2 regions of the Bacillus sp. z50 genome follow, and region 2 is predicted to be linked to the other one. Evidence: riboswitches for the same ligand, from Rfam matches in the RefSeq annotation. Region 2 holds a riboswitch; the other holds the start of a gene.
The links. Region 2 has a riboswitch for glycine ahead of gcvT (glycine cleavage system aminomethyltransferase GcvT). Riboswitches for the same ligand answer to the same signal wherever they lie in the genome.
Positions count from the first base shown of each region.

Region 1: another riboswitch for glycine. It lies ahead of AC4G3N_RS14805 (amino acid permease); the one in region 2 lies ahead of gcvT (glycine cleavage system aminomethyltransferase GcvT).

Region 1 covers NZ_JBZFQL010000005.1:124,243-127,670, reverse strand. Annotated here, with positions in the region: gene adhP (alcohol dehydrogenase AdhP) at 1-271, shown strand, start outside; gene AC4G3N_RS14805 (amino acid permease) at 394-1,740, opposite strand; glycine riboswitch at 1,913-1,990, opposite strand; gene AC4G3N_RS14800 (DMT family transporter) at 2,502-3,413, opposite strand.
Region 2 covers NZ_JBZFQL010000001.1:1,002,251-1,005,678, reverse strand. Annotated here, with positions in the region: gene AC4G3N_RS04725 (DEAD/DEAH box helicase) at 1-762, opposite strand, end outside; glycine riboswitch at 1,226-1,316, shown strand; glycine riboswitch at 1,320-1,411, shown strand; gene gcvT (glycine cleavage system aminomethyltransferase GcvT) at 1,588-2,706, shown strand; gene gcvPA (aminomethyl-transferring glycine dehydrogenase subunit GcvPA) at 2,703-3,428, shown strand, end outside.

The DNA of each region.
Region 1 (3,428 bases), on a different contig from region 2:
TCGTGCCACTGCTAAAGTTGTTGCAGTAGGATTACCTCCTGAAACAATGGATTTGGCTATCGTGAAAACCGTATTGGATGGTATTCAAATCGTTGGTTCCTTAGTTGGTACACGTAAGGATTTAGAAGAGGCTTTCCAATTTGGAGCAGAGGGCAAAGTAGTGCCAATCGTTAAAACAAGATGCTTGCATGAAGTAAATGATATTTTTGAAGAAATGGAAGCAGGTAAAATCCAGGGCCGTATGGTCATCGATATGCACAAACACGAATAATTCCAATCAATAACCTTAAGTAATAAACCTCAAGCAGAATACTATAGAAAAAAAATGCACTCCAATTGTTAAGTGTAATCTAACAACTGGAGTGCATTATTATTTTTGCTTTTGCTCTATTATCATAATCTCTTCTTTTTATGATAGTTATATAAAATGAACAATAAGACAAACCATAATGGTGTAAGCAGCATTGCTAAGCGTGTTTCCGCAGCAATGAGCATTACAATCAGTATGAAAGCAAACATACCTAGGATTACATAATTTATAGCTGGTGTTAATGGAGCTTTGAATGTAGATTTAGCTCTTAAATCAGGTCTTGTTTTTACATATTTGATATGCGAGATTAAAATAATGCTCCATACCCAAATGAAACAGATGGCGCTGATTGTTGTGACGATTGTAAAGGCCTGCTCTGGTATCAGCTTGCTAAGCAGTGCACCGACAGAAACTACAATAGTAGAAGTTAATAATGCATTGCTCGGTACATGGTGTTTATTTAATTTGCCAAGTTTTTTTGGTGCTTCATTATGATTGCTTAAGTTGTACATTATCCGGCTGGTTGAGAATAAACCGCTGTTTGCAGCAGAGGCTGCCGATGTTAATACAACAAAGTTGATAATACCTGCCGCCATTGGAATCCCGATTAAGGCGAAGACACCTACAAATGGGCTGCTTGTCGCACTTAATTGATCCCAAGGATTGATGCATAAAATAACAAATAAGGCACCTACATAAAACAGTAAAATCCGTACCGGTATTTTGTTGATAGCAGATGGAATGTTTTTTCGTGGATTAGCTGTTTCAGCAGCAGATACACCAATAAGTTCAACTCCGACGAAGGAGAAGACAACCATTTGCAGTGATAGTAAGAACCCTGATATTCCATTCGGGAACATGCCGCCATGATTCCAAAGGTTAGAAACAGAAACAGTTCCGCTATCTGTTTCAAATCCAATCACAAGCAGTACGATTCCTACGACAATTAGTGCAACAATAGTGACGACTTTAATAATCGCAAACCAGAATTCCAACTCACCAAACAGTTTGACGGTTAATAGATTTAATCCTAATAGAATTACTAAACAGATGATGGCAGGCACCCATTGCGGGATATCAAACCAGTATTGTGTATATAAACCAACAGCGATAATATCAGCCATGGCTGTCATAATCCAGCAGAACCAATACGTCCAGCCAGTCACAAATCCAGCCCATGGACCCAAATATTCAGCTGCGAAATCGATAAATGATGTATGATTTGTATTGGATAAAAGTAATTCACCCAGTGCTCTCATAACAAAAAATAGAGCTACTCCGATAATCAGATAAGAAAATAAGATGGATGGACCGGCTAAATGAATGGATTTTCCGGAGCCTAAAAATAAGCCGGTTCCAATTGTGCCCCCAATTGCTATTAATTGTACATGACGATTTTTTAAATCCCTTTTTAACTCTTGCTTAGCCAAGTTGCATGCCCCCGTTTAATCTTAGATGTCTAAAACAGGCACCTAGTAAAATAGATATTTATCATTTTTCTCGCTTGATTTAGATACTATGTCTCACCTCACTATTGATATTGGAAAATAAAAAAAGAGATTGGTTGTCTCCAATCTCTAAAAGGGCAAGAATAACAAAAATCGTTACCATTCTGTCCTTTTGCCTGAGATTGTGAATCCTTCGGCGCTGTATAAATACAGTCTCTCCAGAAGCTGCTCCCGCCATAGTTTTATCCACAGCGATCAAAGCGTGCTATATTAAATTATCAATTATCAGAGTATGTTACCTTATTAACATAATTCTGAAAAAATGTTATGGAAAAAATGCTATCACTAAATTATTATGTTGTCAAACTAAGTACATGTAATTAAATGATTTGTTGAAGCATATGGAAGAGACCAAGATTTACTTGAAATATATTTAACCCATATGCTTTTGAACAATCAATTAATGATACTAAACAAGCTTCAGTTCTGATAAACCATTACAATAAGTATTAAATAGTAAAGAAAGGTACTAGGTCTCTCTCTTTTTTTGTTTACTAATTTAAACATCTTGAGGAGTATTCCTTCAGATATATAAGCATGGCAGTGAGGTTAAGGGGAAGGCCAGAATCGAAAGCTCTCTTTTTCATGTTTATCTTAGCAGTAGCACAATTCATTCTGAAAAAAAGACCAAATCCATAAGGGATTTGGTCTTTAATCTACATTATTAAAAGGCAAATTCAAATTTAGAGTTCATCCGCTATCCCCAGCAGGATAATACCGAAGATAACAACTGCGATGATCATGTATTGTTTTTTAGTCAGCTTCTCTTTTAGGAAGATTCGTGACAGGATAATTGAAAAGATACTGTAAGAAGCAATCAATGGTGCTGCGATAATTGCATAGCCTGATGCCATGGCAAATACGTAGAAAAATTGACCAATCGTTTCCAAAATAGCTGCTATCCCTTTATCGCGCTCTTTAAATACATGGAAGGATTCCTTCTTTATAAAGCGAAGATAGATAAAACATACGGCAGCGCATAGGAAAAAGGTATATTCATACGCAAGTAAAGCTGAATTTTCGCTGATTAGATTCAATTCATCCAGATAGATGGCATCCGCAAATGTAGCAAGTCCATCAATAATGCAATATAAAATTGGGAAGATAATAGCCAAGAAACCAATTTGGTATTTTTTATCGATATGCTCGGAATTCAGTCGACGAACTTCATCTTCTGCTCTTTTTTCCAGAACGGCAATTCCCACAATCCCAAGAGTGATAATGATAATCCCAAGTACTTCAATGATACTTAGCTCATGAGTGAAAAAGATGAAGAGCAGAATGCTTGTTACGACACCTGAGGAATTCTGTATTGGTGAGGCGATAGACAATTCAATATAGCGCAAACCAATATACCCAAATGCCATGGAAAGGATGTATAAAGAAGATACTGGTAAATAATGAATCATCTCCATTGGATTGAACTGTATATCTTTTATAATCATATAGGCTGTTGCATGAATTCCCATGACAAGACCAACCATGATGATAATTTTAATATGGCTGTACTTGTCGTTGCTGTCTGATCCCTTTTTATAAAATAGGTCAGCACCACCCCATGCTAAAGCTGTTAGTAGTGAAAAAATAAACCACATAACGATTCTCCTTGT
Region 2 (3,428 bases):
AACCTTTCTCTTAGTCCATTCAATGCCGGTATCCTGACGTTTATTTCGAATCATCACCATATTAACCAATTCTTTCAAATAAGCATCATCCTTTAATGAACGTTTCTTAGCAGAAAAGCGTTCATTAAATTTGGCATAACTTCCCAAATGCCCTGGCTTAAGCAATGATACAAGATAAAAAATTTCTTCTAGCTTGTTTTGAATAGGGGTTGCCGTTAACAGTAGACAGAACTTTCTCTGGACTTTTTGTACAAACTCATAGTTTTTGGTTTTATTGTTTTTTAACTTGTGAGCTTCATCTATGATGACAATGTCATAGGTTTGTTCGAGTATGGCAGAACGATGAGGCTCTCGTTTAGCAGTATCTATGGAAGTGATTATACATTCAGAATCCCACCCATACCCCTTTCTGTATATGACAGCTGGTATGTGAAACTTCTGATTAAGCTCCTGTGCCCATTGAGATACGAGAGAGGCTGGGACTAGTATTAGTATTTTGCTTGCCAGGCCCCGAATCATATATTCCTTTAAGATCAGACCGGCCTCTATTGTTTTACCAAGACCTACTTCATCAGCTAATATGGCTTTACCATTCATTCTTTCGATGACTTCGGTAGCAGCTTCGAGCTGATGGGTTAAAGGTGTAAATCCTGATAAATGCTTTGGTGCAAGGAGGCCGTTGAAATCTGGAATCAGATTATGCTTTTCGGCATCCAATCCGAGTTTAAAAAGGGAGTAGCTGCACCAGGGGCCATCCTCCATAATCTTTTCCTCAAGCTCCTTTTCCCAATCTTCATCAAAATAGACCTTTGGTGTTAAACTCAATGTGAATCCCAACTTTCTTTATTTAAGCTAGTTAGATAAATGCTTGATTGTAATTTAACTAAATTCAATAGAATTCTCTTACCTTATATAGGTATAGGTGGTGTCATTAATTTCTAAACAATAGTAGGAGTTTAATCTCCGGCTAAAATCTGATTAAATGCTTTATGCGGATGGCAGAAAATTATAAGGAATTTATTCAGTGACGCCTAAACAATTTTTTTGCCCCAATAAAGCTGAGGTGTTACTGATATTTTTTTAGTTTCCAATCATTCATCGAGATAACGTAAATGTTGCCACCTGATAATTGTTGATGGTAGGATATAAATGTAAGACTATTTAGAAAACGGCTTATCTCTTGCTTTTTGTTTAGTATGACCAATTTACATAATTATATGAGCGAATGAAGGCAAGGGGAGAGACCGTATTTGCGGCACCGAAGGAGCAAATGGTGAATCCATGAATCTCTCAGGTACAGAGACTCTTGCTGGACGCATCTCTGGAGAGCGCTTCCTTTATTGTGAAGCCACCCAAGAGGAAACGCCGAAGTACGTTACCCGGCGGTAAACTTTCAGGTATCAGGACAGAGCCCCCCTAATAAGGGAGGTTTCTGTCCTTTTTTTCGTGGATCGCTGAAGGATATATCGCTTCGGTCAAATGTGGAAAAGCGGCGTTTTACTTAATAAGTTAACAAGCAATCGTTTAAATGGCATAACAAGCAAGAGTATCCGTATAAAACGAATCGAATTTTTTAGGAGGGTAAGGATGGGAGAATTAAAGCAGACTCCGCTGATCAGTGTGTACAGGGAGTATGGAGGAAAAACAATTGATTTTGGCGGCTGGGAACTGCCTGTCCAATTTTCAGGCATTAAACAGGAGCATGAATCAGTGCGTGCAAAAGCAGGCCTCTTTGATGTATCACATATGGGCGAATTCATGATTAAGGGTGCTGGGTCTTTACCATTTTTGCAGCTGATGATGACCAACGATGTCAGTAAGCTGAAAACGGGCCGGGCACAGTATACTGCTATGTGCTATGAGAATGGCGGAACGGTTGATGACCTGATTATTTATAAAAAAGGTGAAGATGATTATTTGTTAGTTGTGAACGCATCTAATATTGATAAAGATTTTGAGTGGTTAAAAAAGCATGCGAGCGAAGATGTAGAACTAAAAAATATATCGGAACAAATAGGGCAATTGGCATTACAGGGACCGCTTGCAGCTGATATATTACAGAACCTTGCAGAGGAAGTAGATCTCAATACCATTGGTTTCTTTGCTTTTCGTGAAGATGTCATGATAAATGGCATTAGTGTACTTGTTTCAAGAACTGGCTACACCGGTGAAGATGGATTTGAATTGTACTGTAAGAGCGAAGATACAGTGAAGCTTTGGAAAGATCTTTTAGAATTCGGTAAGGATAAGGGATTGGTTCCATGTGGACTTGGGGCAAGAGATACGCTTCGGTTTGAAGCAAAACTTCCTTTATATGGCCAAGAGTTATCTCCAGAGATTACACCTATCGAAGCGGGGATTGGGTTCGCTGTAAAAACCGATAAAGAACATTTTATTGGTAAGGAAGTTTTAAAGGAACAGAAGGAAAATAGCGCCCCTAGAAAGCTTGTCGGAATCGAAATGATTGACCGCGGTATTCCGAGACATGGGTACCCGGTTTTCGTTAAGGATGAAAACATCGGGGAAGTGACCACTGGAACACAATCCCCAACCTTAAAGAAAAACGTAGGCCTTGTCCTGATTAATGTAGAATTCGCTAACCTTGATGAGGTAGTCGAGGTTGAGATACGGGGAAAAAGATTAAAGGCGAAAATTGTTAGTACTCCATTTTATAAACGCACTCAGGCAGGAGGAGTAAAAAAATGAAGCATCGTTATTTACCAATGACAGAGCAGGATACTGAACAGATGTTAACAGCGATTGGTGTAGAATCAATCGATGACTTATTTTCTGATATACCTGAAAAAGTAAGGTTTAAGGGTGAATACAAGCTAAAAAAAGCAAAGTCTGAATCAGCACTTCTGAAAGAATTAACAGAGCTAGCCGAGAAAAATGCCAATCTCAGGACCCATAGTTCTTTTCTTGGAGCGGGAGTATATGACCATTACATGCCAGTCATCGTTGATCACGTTATCTCAAGATCAGAGTTTTATACCGCTTATACACCGTATCAACCGGAGATTTCCCAGGGAGAATTGCAGGCTATTTTTGAATTTCAAACGATGATTTGTGAACTGACCGGAATGGATGTGGCGAACTCCTCCATGTATGATGGGGGAACTGCTCTGGCCGAGGCAGCCATGCTCTCAGCAGGACATACACGTCGTAAGAAACTGCTTGTTTCAGAGACAGTGCACCCGGAATCACGGGCTGTTTTATCCACTTATGCAAAAGGCCAATATCTTGAGCTTGAAGTTGTCCCCTGTAAAAATGGAGTGACGGATACAGAACAATTGGCGGGTATGATGACTGATGAGGTAGCTGGTTTTATTACTCAATATCCAAACTTCTTTGGCCGAATCGAAAACTTAGCTGAAATTGAACAAATTGTTCATGAACATAAAGGAATGTTAATTGTTTCAAGTAAC